DNA from 2 places in the Pseudacidovorax sp. 1753 genome. Region 1 is predicted to be linked to the other one. Evidence: predicted binding sites of a transcription regulator. Region 1 holds the regulator's gene; the other holds the start of a gene.
The links. The regulator LexA, encoded in region 1, represses DNA repair genes until DNA is damaged. The targets are predictions, from matches to a motif close to ACTGTATNNNNATACAGT.
Positions count from the first base shown of each region.

Region 2: ABIC63_RS11560 (PA0069 family radical SAM protein) is a predicted target of LexA. The motif match lies at 3,402-3,419, and genes of this name have one in related genera.

Region 1 is NZ_JBEPKY010000003.1:203,871-212,609, forward strand. It holds gene ABIC63_RS05260 (Crp/Fnr family transcriptional regulator) at 1-145, opposite strand, end outside; gene ABIC63_RS05265 (oxepin-CoA hydrolase, alternative type) at 203-982, opposite strand; gene ABIC63_RS05270 (hypothetical protein) at 1,025-3,292, shown strand; gene ABIC63_RS05275 (MFS transporter) at 3,335-4,504, opposite strand; gene ABIC63_RS05280 (D-2-hydroxyacid dehydrogenase family protein) at 4,501-5,508, opposite strand; gene ABIC63_RS05285 (hypothetical protein) at 5,581-5,931, opposite strand; gene lexA (transcriptional repressor LexA) at 6,062-6,754, opposite strand; gene ABIC63_RS05295 (asparaginase) at 6,874-7,809, shown strand; gene adk (adenylate kinase) at 7,883-8,539, opposite strand; gene kdsB (3-deoxy-manno-octulosonate cytidylyltransferase) at 8,658-8,739, opposite strand, start outside.
Region 2 is NZ_JBEPKY010000008.1:97,621-106,359, forward strand. It holds gene ABIC63_RS11550 (efflux RND transporter permease subunit) at 1-1,945, opposite strand, end outside; gene ABIC63_RS11555 (efflux RND transporter periplasmic adaptor subunit) at 1,942-3,255, opposite strand; gene ABIC63_RS11560 (PA0069 family radical SAM protein) at 3,465-4,574, shown strand; gene ABIC63_RS11565 (TfoX/Sxy family protein) at 4,599-5,048, opposite strand; gene ABIC63_RS11570 (DM13 domain-containing protein) at 5,045-5,635, opposite strand; gene ABIC63_RS11575 (PaaI family thioesterase) at 5,830-6,231, shown strand; gene aroQ (type II 3-dehydroquinate dehydratase) at 6,343-6,792, shown strand; gene ABIC63_RS11585 (multidrug effflux MFS transporter) at 6,842-8,116, opposite strand; gene rpoD (RNA polymerase sigma factor RpoD) at 8,258-8,739, opposite strand, start outside.

The DNA of each region.
Region 1 (8,739 bases):
GTGCGGCGATCAGGTCGCCGTCCTTGTAGCGTTTGACGAAGGCACATCGGAGGATGTCGTGACGGAGCGAAGGGGAGAGTGAAGTGAACCAGCGGCCACTGTTGATGGCTTCTCGTTCTTCGATGGTAAGAATGGGGTCATCCATGGCGTGTCGTTTGCGTGACTGGATCTTGCGGGCTTGTCGCAGGGGCGACCAGCATGCTCATTGGTAGTGCGGCGTGGTCTTGCCGAGGAAAGCGCCGATGCCGATGCCGGCGTTGGCATGGTGGAGGTTGCGCACGAAGTGTTCGCGCTCCTGGCCCAACTGCTCGCCGAGCGTGCGGCCCCGGGCCTCGCCCAGAAGCTCCTTGATGCTGGCCAGCGCATTGGGAGCACGGGCCTCCAGCTTCTGGGCAAGGGCCATCGCTTCGTCCAGCGCATTGCCGGTCTCGGTCAGCGTGTTGACCAGGCCGAGTTCGTGCAGGCGCGATGCGGTGATGCGCTCACCGTTCATCAGCCATTCGGTGGCCAGTTGTCGCGGCAGCCACTGCGCCAGATGCCAGCTGAGGCCACCATCGGGGGACAGGGCAACGTTGCTGTATGACGCCGCGAACACGGCATCGCGCGCCGAGATCACCAGATCGCACGCCATGGCCAACGAGAACCCCGCGCCGGCGGCGGCACCTTCCACGGCGGCGATCACCGGCTTCGGAAAACTGCGGATGGCCTCGATCCAGTTGTGCAGTGCGTCGATGCTTTCGGCCTGCACGCTGGGATCGCGCTCCCGGTTGGACTGCAGCCGCTGCAGTGACCCGCCTGCGCAAAACCAGCGGCCTTCGCCGACCAGCACCACGCAGCGTATTTCGGCATTGCTGCCAGCGCCGTACAGGGCCTCGACGCCAGCGGCGTACATCTCGGGGCCGAGCGCGTTGCGCTGGGCAGGATTGGACAGGGTCAGCACCATCGTGCGGCCCTGTGTGGTGCTCTTCAATTCCGCGCTCATCGGGAAGGCTCCGTGGCAGCGTCGGGCCGGGGCGAAAGAGGCATGGCAGTTGTCTCCAGAAATACAAAAAACCCGGCGATTGTCATCGTCGGGAGGGTGTCGCAATGCGGGGGAAATGGCGTCGAGGCGAGGCCAATTGCGTCGGGATGCGGGGCGGAGGCGCCAGCCCTGTTAGAAATATGCATCTTGTTTGTTCATAAACGTCAGGGTGGTGTGAAAATATTTAAACCTTTTACTTCCCCTCGACGCCCCGCTGTGCCTCCGAAACCTGCATCGACTGCTTCGTTTGTACTCGGACTGGGGCTTGTGCTTCCCGTTGCCGCCTCGGCGTTGACGATCGGCCGGCCGGAAGGGGCGGTGTGGATCGGCAAGCCGCTCGATCTGCGCGTGCCCGTGCAACTGGAGGGCAGCGGCGGTGCGTGTCCCTCGGTCGGTGTGAAGCTGGGCGATGCCACGCTCTCCGACCGCGACTTCGGCACCACCGTGGAGCCGGGGCGTTCGCCGGACGCGCCCTGGCTGCGCATCCGCACCACCCGGCCGATCGACGAGCCGGTCGTCACAGTGAACGTGCGTGTGGGTTGCGGCGCCACGATGGTGCGTGAGTTCGCGCTGCTGGCCGACCCGCCCCCGGTTTCGGCCATCGATGCGGACCGCGCCGAGCGAGCGTTGGGCGCGTCGCTGCCGCCCATGGGTGCTCAGCCGCCGCGCTCCGGGGCGCGCAGCACCGAGGGGCGCAGTGCCTCCACCGGCGCGCGCACGCGCGACACCGCACCGGCGCCGCGTGCCGGTGGTGCGGTCCGGGCCGCACCGCGGACCCCCGCGCTCACCACCGGCGGACGGCTGCGTGTAGATGCGCTCGATCCCCGCGCAGCGGCTGCGGCCGCCGGTGCTGCCGGCATCGCTGCCGCGTCCGGCGCTGCAGACGACTACACCTTGCCGCCCGCCTGGCTCAAGATCGCCACCCGGCTGAGGAACATCGAGGCCGGTGCCGTTGCGCCACTGCCTCAGGGTGGTGCGAGCGATGCCGCCGCCACGCCGGCCGGTGCGGCGAGCGCCCCCCAGGACGCGCAGTCCGCCGACCGCCAGAGCGCGGCGCTGCGCGCACAGATGGCCCAGCGCGACCGCACCATCGAAAGCCTCAGGACCGAGCTGGCGCAGGCCCGCGAGGCCGCCTCGGAAAGGCCGTGGTGGCTCTGGCCGTTGCTGCTGTTGCTGGCCGTGCTGCTCGCCGTGGCCGGCGTGTTGTGGCGCCGTGCCAGGCGCCAGGCGGCGGAGTCATCCTGGTGGCAGCCCAGCGAGGTGGAGCCGTATGCCGATCTGCCTGCGGATCCGCCAATCAAGCCCGCTGGCCTGGCAGCCGTCGCCGCTGCCGGCGATATCGCGGGTGCCGGTGCCACGCCTGCCCCCGTGGCGGTGGCGGCCGACCCGGGGCCGGACACCATTTCCACGCTTCCCCCGGATGGGCCCGAGCCGGTGAGCGCCGACAGGCTGCTCGACGTGCAGCAGCAGGCCGAGTTCTGCCTGTCGCTCGGGCAGTTCGATCAGGCCGTCGGCGTGCTGGCCGATCACCTGGACGAGTACGGCGTCACCAGCCCGCTCATGTACATGGAACTGCTGCGGCTGTTGCATTCCCAGGGGCGCAAGGCCGATTACGACACCACACGGCGCGAATGCCGCAAGGCGCTGGGGCTCGAGTTGCCGGCCTATGACGACTTCCAGGACGAAGGTCGTTCGCTGGCGGCCTATCCCGAGGCGGTCGAGCGCATCGAGAAGGCGTGGCCGCGCCGGGAGGTGTTGGGCGTCATCGAAGGCTTCCTGTTCCAGGCCGTGGACTCGCAGGGCCGCGCGCCCTTCGACCTGCCCGCGTATCGTGAGCTGCTGGCCCTGTATGGCGCTGCCCAGGAGCGCATCGCGAACGGCAGCATGATGATGGCCAGCGATGCCGGGACGACCTCGGCGATGGGGTTGCTGGCGCCGATGGCCGTCTCGCAGCCGCCGACCGCGCCGCTGCCGCTGGCGGCGGGGACAGGCGGGGGCGCGGCGACTCCTGTCGTGTCAGGGCCGCCTCCCGGCACGATCGACTTCGACCTTTCAGACCTGGAAGCGTCGTCCATCGACACCATCCCCAAGGCGCTGAAGGGTCGCACGCTCCCCGCCGAGCCGGCGCCACCCGCCGCACACGAAGCCGATCCGGCGCTGACCGTGCCGAACGATTTCGACCCGGTGCCGCCGGACTTCCAGCTCTTCGATCCGGAACTCGAGGACAGCATCCGGCCGGGCGCGTCCATCAAGAAGCCGCCGACACCTTGAGCCTGGGTCGGCTGGGTCGGCCGGTCGCCCGCCCGCCGTGTCTCAGGCGGTAGCGCGGCCGCGTCGGCCCAGATTCAGGCTCAGCAGCATGGCGGCCACCAGGCACGCCAAGCCGCACCAGTTCATCCACGAAGACGTGCCGCGGGCGAGCAGCCAGCCCCCCAGCCCTGCGCCTGCCGCCTGACCCATGTACATCGCGGAACTGTTGAGCGCGATGGACGCAGAGGCCAGCGTGGGCGCCAGCCCCACCAGCCTGGCCTGCTGCGACGAGTTGGCGGCGAAGCAGCCCAGGCCCCAGGGCAGCAGGACGGCCGTCAGCGCCGTCCAGCCCAAGGCCAGGCCCAAAGGCCACAACAGCAGGCTGACGCTGATCAGCGCCATCGCGAGCATCGCCATCCCGGCACTGCCCAACCGGTCCATGTAGCGCGTGGCCAGCAGATTGCCCACCACGCCGCACAGGCCAATCCATAACCAGATCAGGCTGAGTTCGCCTGGGCCCGCGTGCAGTCGCTGGACGAGCAGCGGCCCGAAATAGCTGAAGAGCACGAACTGCCCCGCTGCCTGAAGCAGCGTGATGCCCACGACGGGCATCAGGATCGGATGACGCAGCACCTGCAACCAGCCTTCGCGCGAAAGCGGGGCAGGCTTGACCCCGGCCGGCATGGTGCGCCAGACCCACAGGGCGCCAATCGCCGTCAGGGCGGCGATGACGCCGAAGGCCGCGCGCCAGCCCCAATGCCCGCCGAGGTAGGCGGCCATCGGCAATCCGAGCACCGAGGCCAGGGACCATCCCAGGAAGATGAAGGCCACGGCCGCTGCGCGCCTGTGCGGTGGCACCAGCATGCCTACGCAAGCGGCCGCCTGGGGGGTGAAGACCGCGGGCGCGACCAGCGTGGCCATGCGGACAGGTAGCAGGGCGCCCAGCGTCGGCATCAGCGCAGACGCCAGGTGTCCAAGGGCAAACCAGGCCAGCGAGACGGCGAGGAGACGGCGTCTGTCCCAGCCCGCCACCAGGCCGGCCAGCAGCGGGGCGCCGACACACACCACCAATGCGCCGGCGGTAATCAACTGCCCCACCGCGGCGATGGAGGTCGAAAACGAAGCGGCCAACTCGGGCAGCGTGCCCGGCACCACCATCACGCCCGTGCCGATGGCGAAATTGCCGAAGAGCAAGGCCCACAGCGCCCCAGGCCAGGGCGCCTCGCGCCTCACCGGCGCACCTGCAGCGCCCCGGGATTGACGATGTTCGTGGGATTGCCGCGGATGAAGCTCACGACGTTGTCGAAGGCCTGGCCGAAGTAGAGCTCATAGCTCTCCTGCTCGACGTAGCCAATGTGCGGCGTGCAGATGCAGTTCTCGAGGCGCAGCAGCGCATGGCCTTGAAGGGGCGGTTCACTCTCGAAGACGTCGATGGCCGCCATGCCCGGCCGTCCACGGTTGAGTGCAGCGAGCAGGGCGTCGGACTCGACGAGTTCAGCCCGGCTGGTGTTGACGAACAGCGACGTCGGCTTCATGCGGGACAGATCCTCCAGCCTCACCAGACCGCGCGTGTCGTCATTCAGCCGAAGGTGCAGGGTGAGCACATCCGCCATCTCGAAGAGCGCCTCGCGGCTGGGCGCCGTCTGGAAGCCGTCGTTGCGTGCGCGCTCGCAGCTCGCGTCACGGCCCCAGATCACAACCTGCATGCCAAAGGCCTGTCCGTACCGCGCCACCAATTGGCCGATGCGGCCATAGCCCCAGATGCCGAGCGTCTTGCCCTTGAGCACGGAGCCCAGGCCGAAATTGGGCGGCATCGACGCGGACTTGAGCCCGGACTGCTGCCACGCGCCGTGCTTGAGGTTGCTGATGTATTGCGGCAGGCGGCGCGTGGCCGCCATGATCAGTGCCCATGTGAGTTCGGCCGGTGCCAGGGGAGAGCCGGTGCCTTCGGCCACGGCCACGCCGTACTCGGTACATGCATTCACGTCCACATGACCACCCACGCGGCCCGTCTGCGAGATCAGCTTGAGGCGTGGCAGCTTCTCGACGAGCTGGCGGGAGATCTGGGTGCGCTCGCGGATCAGCACGATCACGTCCGCGTCCCGCAGCCTGACCGACAACTGCCCGATGCCCTTGACCGTGTTGGTGTAGACCTTGGCGGTGTAGGCGTCCAGCTTGGAGGCGCAGCGCAGCTTGCGTACGGCGTCCTGGTAGTCGTCGAGAATCACGATGTTCATGGCCGCCCATTTTGCCTCCGGCTCCGGCGGTCTTCCGCTCGTCCTCGAAAGGAGAGCGTCTGTCGCGCGACGTCAGTGCAGCGTGCTGCCAGATGGCCGGGCGGCTTCGCGCAATTCCTTCTCGACGAGGCGGTCGAGTTCGGCGCAGACGTCGGCCATGCGGCCGGCAATCACCAGTCTCGAACCGTGGGAGCGCGGCTCTCCCGACTCCACCACCCGCACGACGCGCAGCGGGGGGCGCTCGGCTGCATCGCGCCGGCTGCTTGCGGCATGCCGCATCTCCCGGCCGGGGCGAGGGCGGACATTCACATAATGCAGCTCCGTTGCATTGAGTCCACTGCTGCGGCGGGCATCGGCGTGGCGGGCAACCCAGGACTGGATCGGGGCGAAAAGACTGGACAAGGCGAGCAGAGCGGTTCCCATGTTGAACTCCTGAGGATCGGAAGGGGTTTGGACACAGGCAGGATTGAGAAGCGAAGCCGACGCACCAGGGTGATGGCCATCCGGCCATACGCCCGCCACCTGGCGCGGCAGCAGCAAATGACGGTGGGGGCTACATCAGCATCGTGTTGCGGATCAGGCCGACGGCCAGGCCTTCGATCTCGAACGGCTCGCCGGGCTGGACGATGATGGTGGGGTAGTCGGGGTTCTCGGCATGAAGTTCGACCACGTCCTTGAGCCGCTTGAGCCGCTTGACGGTGACCTCGTCGCCCAGCCGGGCCACCACGATCTGGCCGTTGCGTGCCTCGCGGGTGCTTTGCACTGCAAGCAGGTCGCCGTCCATGATGCCGGCGTCGCGCATCGACATGCCGCGCACCTTGAGCAGGTAGTCGGGGCGATGCTGGAACAGCGTGCTTTCGACGTAATAGGTCTGGTCGACATGTTCCTGCGCCAGGATGGGGGCACCAGCTGCGACGCGGCCGATGAGCGGGAGGGACAGCTGCGACAGGCCAGGAATGGGCAGCGAGAACTGCGGCGTGCGGCTCTCCTGCAGGTTGCGCAGCGCCTCGCTCTTGAGCCGGATGCCACGCGAGGTGCCGCTCACCAGCTCGATGACGCCCTTTCGCGCGAGGGCCTGCAGGTGCTCTTCGGCAGCATTGGCGGACTTGAAGCCCAACTCGGCAGCAATCTCGGCGCGTGTCGGCGGCGCGCCCGTGCGAGCCATGGTGGCGCGGATCAACTCGAGAATCTGCTGCTGTCGGGCGGTAAGCTTGACCGACGCGGTGGGAGTGGGCACTTTGAGCATGTGTCTGCGGCTCCAGCGGTTGATGCACATACTGTGTGCATATCCAGTGTCTGTATTTTTAACCAGTTTTCAAACCGTTGACAAGTCCTCATCTCACCCCCGCCCATCCCTCCCGCGTCGTGGTGCTCGGCACCGGAGGCACGATTGCCGGACGTGCGGCGATTGCTGGCGACAACCTCGGCTACGTGGCCGGACAGGTGGAGGTCGGCGAGCTCCTCGCGGACGTGCCGATTCCTGAAGGCATCACCTGGGCCGCCGAACAGGTGTGCAACCTCGACAGCAAGGACATGTCGCATGCGCACTGGCGGGCGCTGGCCTCCCGGTGCCAGCAACTGCTCGATGACCCAGGCGTGCGCGGCATCGTCATCACCCATGGCACGGACACGCTGGAAGAGACGGCGTTCTTCCTCGGCGAGGTGCTGATGGCGCACAAGCCTGTGGTGCTCACCTGCGCCATGAGGCCGGCGAGCTCCGCCGCCCCGGATGGCCCGCAGAACCTGCGAGACGCCTTGGCCGTGGCGGTGGCCGAACGCGCGCGGGGTGTGCTTGCGGTCTGCGCCGGCACCATCCATCGCGCCCGGCAGGTGCGCAAGGTGCACACTTATCGGCTCGATGCCTTTTCCTCGGGCGAAAGCGGACCGGTCGGCTTCGTGGAGGAGGGGCGCATTCGGCGCGTCTGTGCGTGGCCCGAGGTGCTGGCCCCGAGGCTTTCCGCCCAGCGGCTGCCTGCCGCCGATCTCTGGCCTTCGGTGCAGATCATCACCAGTCATGCAGGGGCCGACACGGCATTGGTCGATGCGCTTGTCCAGGCCGGCGGCGTGGATGGCATCGTGGTGGCGGCGACTGGCAATGGCACAGTCCACGAGAGCCTCCAGGAGGCGCTCGCGAAGGCGCAGGCTGCGGGAATCGCCGTGGTACGTGCCACCCGCTGTGCGGACGGGGCGGTGCTGTCGAGTGGCGAGGATCGTTGTCCCCATGCCTTCGACCTGTCCCCGGTGAAGGCGCGCATCTCGCTGATGCTCCATCTGATGGACAGCCGCCATCGACCTGCATGAAGCAAAAAGGCCGGGCCTTGCGGCCGGCCTTTGGCGTGGGAATGCCGAGGGCGTAAGCCCCGGGGCGTGAGGGTCAGCCCTCGAGCGCAGCCATCGCGCGGCGTGTGATCTCGTCGACCGTGCCCACGCCGCTGATCGCGCGGTACTTGGGCGCGTTGACGGGGTCCTGCTCGGCCCACTTCGCGTAGTAGTCCACCAGCGGGCGCGTCTGCTGGCTGTAGACGTCGAGACGCTTGCGCACCGTCTCTTCCTTGTCGTCCTCGCGCTGGATCAGGTCTTCGCCGCTCACGTCGTCTTTGCCTTCGACCTTTGGCGGGTTGAAGCGCACGTGATAGGTACGGCCGGAGGCCGGGTGCGAGCGCCGACCGCTCATGCGTTCGATGATGTCGGAGAAGGGGACGTCGATCTCCAGCACATAGTCCAGCTTGACGCCGGCCGCCTTCATCGCATCGGCCTGGGGAATGGTGCGCGGAAAGCCATCGAACAGGAAGCCATTGGCGCAGTCGGGCAGTGCGATACGTTCCTTGACGAGGTTGATGATGAGGTCATCGCTCACCAGCGCCCCGGCGTCCATCACGGTCTTGGCCTGGAGTCCGAGCGGCGTGCCCGCCTTCACGGCGGCGCGCAGCATGTCACCGGTGGAGATCTGGGGAATGCCGAACTTCTGGCAGATGAAGGTGGCCTGTGTGCCTTTGCCGGCGCCCGGCGCGCCCAACAGGATGAGTCTCATGGTGTCCTCGGAAGCTTTTTATGGAAATCGTGTGGGCGAGCAGTGCCGGCTCCTCCGGGCGCGCCATCCCGGCGAGGATAGCATGCGCCCCCCGCACCGATGGGCGTCCGCCACCCCTTCAGAAATGCAGGCGCACGCGGGCCAGATCCTCGGGCGTGTCGACACCCGTGCCCGGTGCGTGCGGGGTCACGTGCACGGCG
Region 2 (8,739 bases), on a different contig from region 1:
CCGCGAAGGCGGTGTTCTCGCGGCCGGGGCGCTGCTCCCAGTCCTTGAGGGCGATGAAGCCCTGGCCCTGGTTCTGACCGGCGCCGGCGCTGGTGAAGCCGGGCGACACGAACACGCCGTCGACCGTGTCCTTCTCGTTCTCGGTGAAGTAGCGGCTCACCCGCTCGGCCACCTCGCGGGTCTGATCCAGCGTAGCCCCACCGGGCAGGTTGTACTGCACGAACAGGCGCCCCTGATCCTCGTCGGGCAGGAAGCCGGTGGGCGTGCGCATGAACATCACGGCCATGCCGGCGCAGATCACCGCATAGATCGCCATGAACAGCCAGCGCCGGGGCAGCCGCTTGCGCAGGCTACCTTCGTAGGTGTCCATGCTGCGGTCGAAGAAGCGGTTGAAGGCGCCGAAGAAGCCGGTGGTGCGCTTGGGCTTGGGCGCATCGCCGGCATGCTGCTTGAGCAGCGTGGCGCACAGTGCGGGCGTGAGCACCAGCGCTACCAGCACCGACAGCACCATGGCCGAGACGATGGTGATCGAGAACTGCCGGTAGATGATGCCGGTGGCGCCGCCGAAGAAGGCCATGGGCAGGAACACCGCCGACAGCACCACGCCGATGCCGATCAGCGCGCCGGTGATCTCGCCCATGGACTTGCGCGTGGCCTCCTTGGGCGAGAGGTGCTCCTCTTCCATGATCCGTTCGACGTTCTCCACCACCACGATGGCGTCGTCCACCAGCAGGCCGATGGCCAGTACCATGCCGAACATCGTGAGCATGTTGATGGTGAAGCCCGCCACCGCCAGCACGCCGAAGGTGCCCAGCAGGACCACCGGCACGGCGATGGCCGGGATCAGCGTGGCGCGCCAGTTCTGCAGGAACAGGAACATCACCAGCACCACCAGCACGATGCCTTCGACGAGTGTCTTGATCACGTCCTTGATGGCGCGCTCGACGAAGGGCGTGGTGTCCAGCGGATAGGACACGTCCACGCCGGGCGGGAACTGGTCGCGCATCTTGTCGACGGCGGTCTTCACGCCGGCGATGGCCTCCAGCGCATTGGCCGTGGGCGCCAGGCGCACCACCACGCCCGAGGCCGGGTAGCCGTTGTAGCGGCCGGTGAAGTTGTAGTTCTCCGAGCCGATCTCCACCCGCGCCACGTCCGACAGGCGCACCAGCGAGCCGTCGCGGTTGGTGCGCAGCAGGATGTTGCGGAACTCGTCGGGCGTGCGAAAGCGCGATTGCGCCGTGAGCACGGCGCTGAAGTTCTGGCCCTCCACCGCGGGCGCCGCGCCCACCGAGCCGGCGGCCAGTTGCACGTTCTGCTGCACGATGGCCGTCTGCACGTCGCCCGGCGTCATCGAGAAGCCGCGCAGCTTGTGCGGGTCCAGCCAGATGCGCATGGCGTACTGGCCGCCGATCACCGACACCTCGCCGATGCCGTCGATGCGGCTGATCGGGTCCTGCAGGTCGCTCACCAGGAAGTCGGCGATGTCGCCGGGCGAGAGCTGGCCGGTCTTGTCGTAGAGCGTGACGATCAGGTCGGGCGCCACGCCGGCCTTGCGCACCGTGACACCCTGGTCCTGCACCTGCTGCGGCAGCCGGGGCAGGGCCTGCTGCACGCGGTTCTGCACCTGCACCTGCGCGGTGTCGGGATTGGTGCCGGGCTCGAAGCTCACGAAGATGGAGACGCGGCCCGTCGAGTCGCTGCGGGCCGACATGTAGAGGTAGCCGTCCAGGCCGGTGAGCTGTTGCTCGATGACCTGGGTGACGCTGTTCTCCACCGTCTGCGCGCTGGCGCCGGGGTAGAAGGCGTTGATGCTCACGGCCGGCGGCGCCACCACCGGGTAGCGCGTGACGGGCAGCAGGTGGATCGCCAGCGCGCCCGCCAGCATGATCGTGATGGCGATGACCCACGCGAAGATGGGCCGGTCGATGAAGAAGCGCGAGATCATGGGTTGCTGCGCGGTGCGGCGTTGGCGGCATTCGCCGTGTTCGCGGCAGCGGCAGCACTCGCCGCGTCCGGGCGGCCGCCTGCAGCGGCGGCAGCGTCGCGGCCCGGAGCCTGAGCTGCGGGGGCGGCGCCTGTGGCCGCCGATGCTGCACCGCCAGCCGGCGCCATCTTGACGCGCACCGCCGCACCGGCCTGCGCGTTCTGCGCGCCCTCCAGCACCAGCCGGTCGCCGGCCTTCAGGCCCTCGGCCACCAGCCAGCCGGTGCCCACCGGGCGGCCGGTGACGACGGGCCGCACCTCCAGCTTGTCGCCATCACCGACCACGCGCACCGTCGGGTTGCCGCGCCGGTCGCGCTGGATGGCCGAGGCCGGCACCACGATGCCCTGGGGCGTGGTGCCCTCATCGACCACCGCGCGTACGTACATGCCGGGCAGCAGCAGGCCGTCCGGGTTGGGGAACTCGGCCCGCAGCGTCACCGAGGCACTGCTTGGGTCCACCGTCACCTCGGCCAGCTTGATGCGGCCTTCCTGGGCATAGCGGCTGCCGTCCTCCAGCATCAGCGCCACCTTGCGGCTGTCGCCCTCGCGGCTGATGCGGCCGGCGGCCAGTGCCTGGCGCAGCCGCAGGATCTCGGCGCTGGACTGCGCGATGTCCACATAGATGGGGTTGAGTTGCGAGATGGTCAGCAGCGGCGTGGCCTGCGCGGCCGACACCAGCGCGCCGGGCGTGACCGCGCTGCGGCTGGTGCGTCCGCCGATGGGCGCGGTCACCCGGGTGAACTGCAGGTTGATGCGCGCGGTGTTGAGCGCGGCCGACTGCACCTTCACGTTCGCCTGCGCCTGTTCGTAGGCCGCGATGGCGTTGTCGTGCTCCTGCCGGCTCACGGCGTTCTGCGGCAGCAGCTGGCGGTAGCGCTCGGCCAGCGCCCGCGTCGAGGCGACCGTGGCCTGCGCATTGGCCAGCGCGCCTTCGGCCCGCTGCACCTCGGCCTCGAAGGGACGGGCGTCGATCTCGTAGAGCACCTGGCCGGCCTTGACCGTGCTGCCCTCGACGAAGGGGCGCGCGCGGATGATGCCGCCGACCTGGGGCCGCACCTCGGCCACCATGGAGGCGGCCGTGCGCCCGGGCAGTTCCGTGCGCAGCGGCACGGTGGTCGGCTGCACGGCCTGCACCAGCACTTCGGGCGGCGGCGGTGGCGCGGCGGCCTTCTTCTGGGCGTCGCCGTTGCGGCAGCCCACCAACAGCATGAGCGAGACGGCACAAAAGCAGGTCAGGGCGCGGCGTGCGCCCGGCGAGGGAATGCGGCTCAAGATGGGGTCCTGGCGGAGGGAGGCGGGGCGCCACCAGCGCCCGCGAAGCGCGCAAGCGTAAGCGGCTTCTGTATAGGGGATGCAAAGTTCTCACATGTCCCACGGCGGTCGAGGGAAAACCCCAGCAGGACCTGACTTTCAAAATAACTGTATAAAAATACAGTATTGATCCAGAATGATGGGCTCCTGCCGTTACCAGGCCTTGCCGCATGCCCGACGCATTGATCCCCGTTCACGCCATCAAGGGCCGCGGCGCCGCCACGCGCCTGGCCCATCGCTTCTCGCGCGACGAGCGCAGCGCCTTCGACGACGGATGGGCGGACGAGTCTCCGCCCGCCGCGGAGGGCGAGGCGGGTGCCGAAGGCGAGCGCCTCGCACCTGCCACCGAGGTCCGCTTCGAGGACGCCCGCTCCGCCCTCAGCGAGAACGACTCGCCCGACATCTCCTTCGACCGGTCGCTCAATCCCTACCGCGGCTGCGAGCACGGCTGCATCTATTGCTTCGCCCGGCCCACGCACAGCTACCTCGACCTGTCGCCGGGCCTGGATTTCGAGACCCGGCTGATCGCCAAGCGCAACATCGCGCAGGTGCTGCGCGGCGAACTGGGGCGGCGCGGCTACCGGCCCTCGCACGTCGCCATCGGTACCGCGACCGATTGCTACCAGCCCATCGAGCGTGAGCTGCGTCTGACCCGATCGGTCATCGAGGTGCTGCAGGCGGCGCGGCATCCCTTTGCGTTGGTCACCAAGTCCAGTGGCGTCGAGCGCGACCTGGACCTGATCGCCCCCATGGCGGCCCAGCGGTTGGCTGCGGTGTACGTCACCGTCACCACGCTCGATGCCGACCTGGCCCGGCGGCTGGAGCCGCGCGCCGCCTCGCCCGCGCGCCGGCTGCGCACCATCCGCACCCTGGCCGAGGCCGGCGTGCCGGTGGGGGTGAGCGTGGCGCCGCAGATCCCCTTCCTCAACGAAGACCTGGAGCAGGTGCTGGAGGCCGCCTGGGAGGCCGGCGCCCGCAGCGCCTTCTACACCGTCATCCGCCTGCCCTGGGAGGTGGCGCCGCTCTTCAAGGAATGGCTGTCGCTGCACTACCCACAGCGCGCCGCACGGGTGATGGCGCGCATCCAGGATATGCGTGGCGGCAAGGACTACGACGCCGACTTCGCCAGCCGCATGAAGGGCAGCGGCCTGTGGGCCGAACTGGTGGCGCAGCGCTTTGCCAAGGCCACGGCGCGGCTGGGCTTCAACCGCGAGCGCATCGGGATGGACACCTCGCTGTTCCGGCCGCCGGGGGCCGAGGGGCAGGGCAGCCTGTTCTGAGGGGCCGCGGGCGTCGGCGCCGCGTCAGCGCCGGGTCTTGCGGGGTGGCGGCGGCGAGGTGGGGGCCGTCACCGTCCGACGTGCGCGGGCCGGCTTGGCCTGATGGGCGCGCAGCGCCGCCTCGTAGGCGAGCCGGCCCCAGTGCAGGGCCTGTTCCGGATCGTCGAAGATCGATTCCGGCGCCTGCCGGAAGGAGGTGAGGGTGGCGGGCCGCCCCTCGCGCTGGTAGCTGAAGGCGGGCAGGCCCAGCGCGTCGAACTGGGCCTGGCTGATCGCGTCGGCCTTGAGGTAGAGCGTGTCCCGCAGCACCAGCGCCAGCATCACGCCTTCGTGGTAGAGGCCGTGGCCGCCGAACATCCGGCGGGCCTCGATGCGACCCAGCGGCGCCAGCACCTCGTGCAGGCTCTGCACGAACAGGCTGGGCGCGCGGCCCGGCGCGCCCGGTTGGCGGGAGCGGGCCGGGCGGTCGGTCATGGGGTCTGCCGGGCCGCTGGCGCGGCCGTGGCACCCGTGGCCGCAGCGGGGACAGCGGGGACAGCGTCCGGGTCGCGGTAGCGGGCGGCGCCGATGAACTTGCCGAAGGCCTCGCACCAGATCACCACCGTCGTGTGGCTGCCGATGTCCACGGTGGCCGGCAGCGTGACGATGAAGTTGTCGAAGGTGCGCACCTGGCCGACCTGCACCATCTCGCTGCGGTGCTGTTCGAATTCCTCCGCGCTCTGCACGAAGGTCGGCGACAGGTAGAGCCGGTAGTCCGGGCCCGGCGCCACCGAGCCGCGAAGGGCGATGGCCCAGGGGCCCACCGTCAGTTCGCCGTGGGCCCAGTGCAGCAGATCGTTGCCCTTCAGGTCGCCGCGCATCTCCACCTTGTAGGCGGCCTGCGCGGCCACCATGCCGACTTGCGCATCGCTGGGCGCGGGCGGTGCGATCAGGATGGGCAGCCAGTAGATGCCCAGGCCCGTGCCGAGCACCAGGCCCACAAGCAGGGCAAGGCCATGGGTCAGGAGGCGGACGGACAGGCGGCGCGCGCCGGTACGCGGCGGCGGGACGGGAGGAATCATGCAGGGAAGGCGAAGCGCGGGCGGGACGCGGCGTGGCGCCGCGCGCGGATGGCGGGCGATTCTATGCAACGCCTCCTGCGGAGCCCTGACCATCCGGCTGCGCACCCGCTCCGGCCCGCCAGGCAAGCGGGCGACATGCGGGGTCGCAGGCGGCGGCTATGCTGCGCCGCGCGCCGTTGCACTCCCTGCGATCCATGACCGACATCGAAATCCACACCCAACCGCTGCTTCGTGCCATCGGCTTCGAGCGCCTGCTCACCAGCGACCCGCAAGGCCGCGCACGGGTGCGCTTCGCGCCGCGCGCCGAGTTTGCCCACACCGAGGGCACCGTGGTTCAGGGCGGCTTCGTCACCGCCTGGCTGGACAACGCCATGGCCTTCGCCGTGTTCTCGCGCGAGCGGGGCGTGGGCCTGGCCTCGCTGGAGATCAAGACCAGCTTCCTGGAGGCCGTGCGCGTGGCGCCCGTGGAGGCCGAAGCCCGGGTGATCCGTTGGGGCGGCAGCGTGGTCTTCCTGGAGGCCGAGCTGTTCGACGAGGCCGGGCGCCTGCTGGCGCGTGCGTCGTCCACCGGCAAGCTGTTGCGGCCCCGGCACTGAGACTGCGCGGCGCAGGTGGCGTCGAGGCGGGGTGCTTGCCAAGGGGCTGGTCAGCCGTCTTATTTAAGATGCCGCTCCCTTTTCCCGCGGCGCAAAGCCCAGAGACCTCGCATGAAGAAGATCCTCGTCCTCAACGGCCCCAACCTCAACCTGCTGGGCACGCGCGAACCCGCGCAGTACGGCCATGAAACCCTGGCCGACGTGGAGCGCATGTGCGCCGAGGCGGGCGCCGCGCTGGGCGTGGAGATCGAATGCCGCCAGTCCAACCACGAAGGCGTGTTGCTGGACTGGATCCACGAAGCAGGCCGCGAAGTGGCCGCGGGCCGCATGCTCGGCGTGGTGATGAACCCGGGCGCCTACACCCACACCTCCATCGCGCTGCACGACGCCATCAAGGGCGCCAGCGTGCCGCTGATCGAGCTGCACATCTCCAACGTGCATGCGCGCGAATCCTTCCGCCACCACTCGTACATCTCGCCCGCGGCGCGCGGCATCATCGTCGGGCTGGGCGTGAAGGGCTATCCGCTGGCCATCGAGGCCCTGGTGCGCGTCAGCAGCTGATGGACTGACGGACGGGGGCGCCTGCGGCCGCCGCGCCAGTCTGCCGTCCTCAGGATTCCAGCTTCGTCGTCGCGTCGACCGGCAGCGGCGCTGCCGCGGCGGTACTGTCGCGGCCGATCTCGGGCCAACGTCGGTGCAGCCAGGTCCAGGCGACCAGCCCCACGCCCATCATCAGCAGCGACGACAGCGCCATCGCCATCGGCGAATGCATGACCAGCGGCGCGACCAGGCCCGCCACCACGCCGTTGGCGGTGGAGCCGATCACCGCCTGCAGCGACGAGGCCATGCCGCGGCGCGTGGGATGCAGATCCAGCACCAGCAGCGTCACCACCGGCACCATCAGCGCCCATCCGAAGCCGAACACCGCCAGCGGCCACAGCGCCCACCAGGCCTGCGGCACCAGCAGCGCATTGGCCACCACATTGACCACCGAGGTCAGCAGCATCACCACGAAGCCATCGCGAATCTGGCGCTTGGGCCTGGCCTTGCCCGCCATGCGACCGCTGGCCCATGCGCCGAGCATGATGCCGCCGATGTTGAGCACGAAGAACCAGAAGAACTGCGTGGGCGCCAGACCCAGGTGGTCGCCCAGGAAGGCCGGCGCCGCCAGCACGTAGAGGAAGAGCCCGTTGAAGGGCACGCCACTGGCCAGCGCCAGCAGCAGGAAGCGCGGATCGGAGCACAGCTGCCAGTAGCCGCGCATCAGGTCGCGCACGGCGAAGGGCTGGCGCTGGCTGGTGTGCAGCGTCTCCGGCAGCAGCTTCCAGTTGGCCACCAGCAGCACGATGCCCACCGCCACCAGGAACCAGAAGATGCTGTGCCAACCCGCATGCACCAGCAGGAAGCCGCCGATGATCGGCGCGATGGCCGGCGCCAGGCCGAAGTAGATGGTGATCTGCGCCATCACCTTCTGCGCGTCGGCCGGGGGGAACATGTCGCGCACCACGGCGCGCGACACCACGATGCCCGCGCCCGTCGACAGCCCTTGCAGTGCCCGGAAGAACACCAGCTGCCCGATGGTCTGCGACAGCGCGCAGCCCAGCGAGGCCAGCGTGAAGACCAGCAGGCCCCACAGCACCACCGGCCGGCGGCCGAAGCTGTCCGACAGGGCACCGTGGAACAGGTTCATGAAGGCGAAGCCGAACAGGTAGGCCGACAGCGTCTGCTGCATCTCGGTGGGCGTCGCGCCGATGGAGCGCGCGATGCCCGAGAAGGCCGGGATGTAGGTGTCGATGGAGAAGGGCCCGAGCATGCCCAGCACCGCCAGCAGGATGGCCAGGGCCCAGCGCGGCGCGCGCCAGAGTTGATTGGCGTCAGGATTCATGCGTGTCTCTTTCCTTGGGTCTGCCTGCGGGGGGGGGGCAGGCGGGCGCCGTTCGCGCAACGCGAGAGCAGCCAATGAAAACGGCGCCCCGGCCCTGGTGGGCCGCGGGCGCCGCTTCGGCGGAGCGCTCAGGGCGCGTGCTTACAGCGTGTCGATGAACGAACGCAGCTTGTCCGAGCGGCTCGGGTGCTTGAGCTTGCGCAGCGCCTTGGCCTCGATCTGACGGATGCGCTCGCGGGTCACGTCGAACTGCTTGCCCACTTCTTCCAGCGTGTGGTCGGTGGACATCTCGATGCCGAAGCGCATGCGCAGCACCTTGGCCTCGCGCGGGGTGAGCGAGTCGAGGATGTCCTTGACCACGTCGCGCAGGCCGGCCTGCATGGCGGCTTCGATGGGCGCGGTGTTGTTGGTGTCCTCGATGAAATCGCCCAGGTGCGAATCGTCGTCGTCGCCGATCGGCGTCTCCATGGAGATCGGCTCCTTGGCGATCTTCATGATCTTGCGGATCTTGTCCTCGGGAATCTCCATGCGCTCGGCCAGGATGGACGCATCGGGCTCGAAGCCGAACTCCTGCAAGTGCTGGCGCGAGATGCGGTTCATCTTGTTGATCGTCTCGATCATGT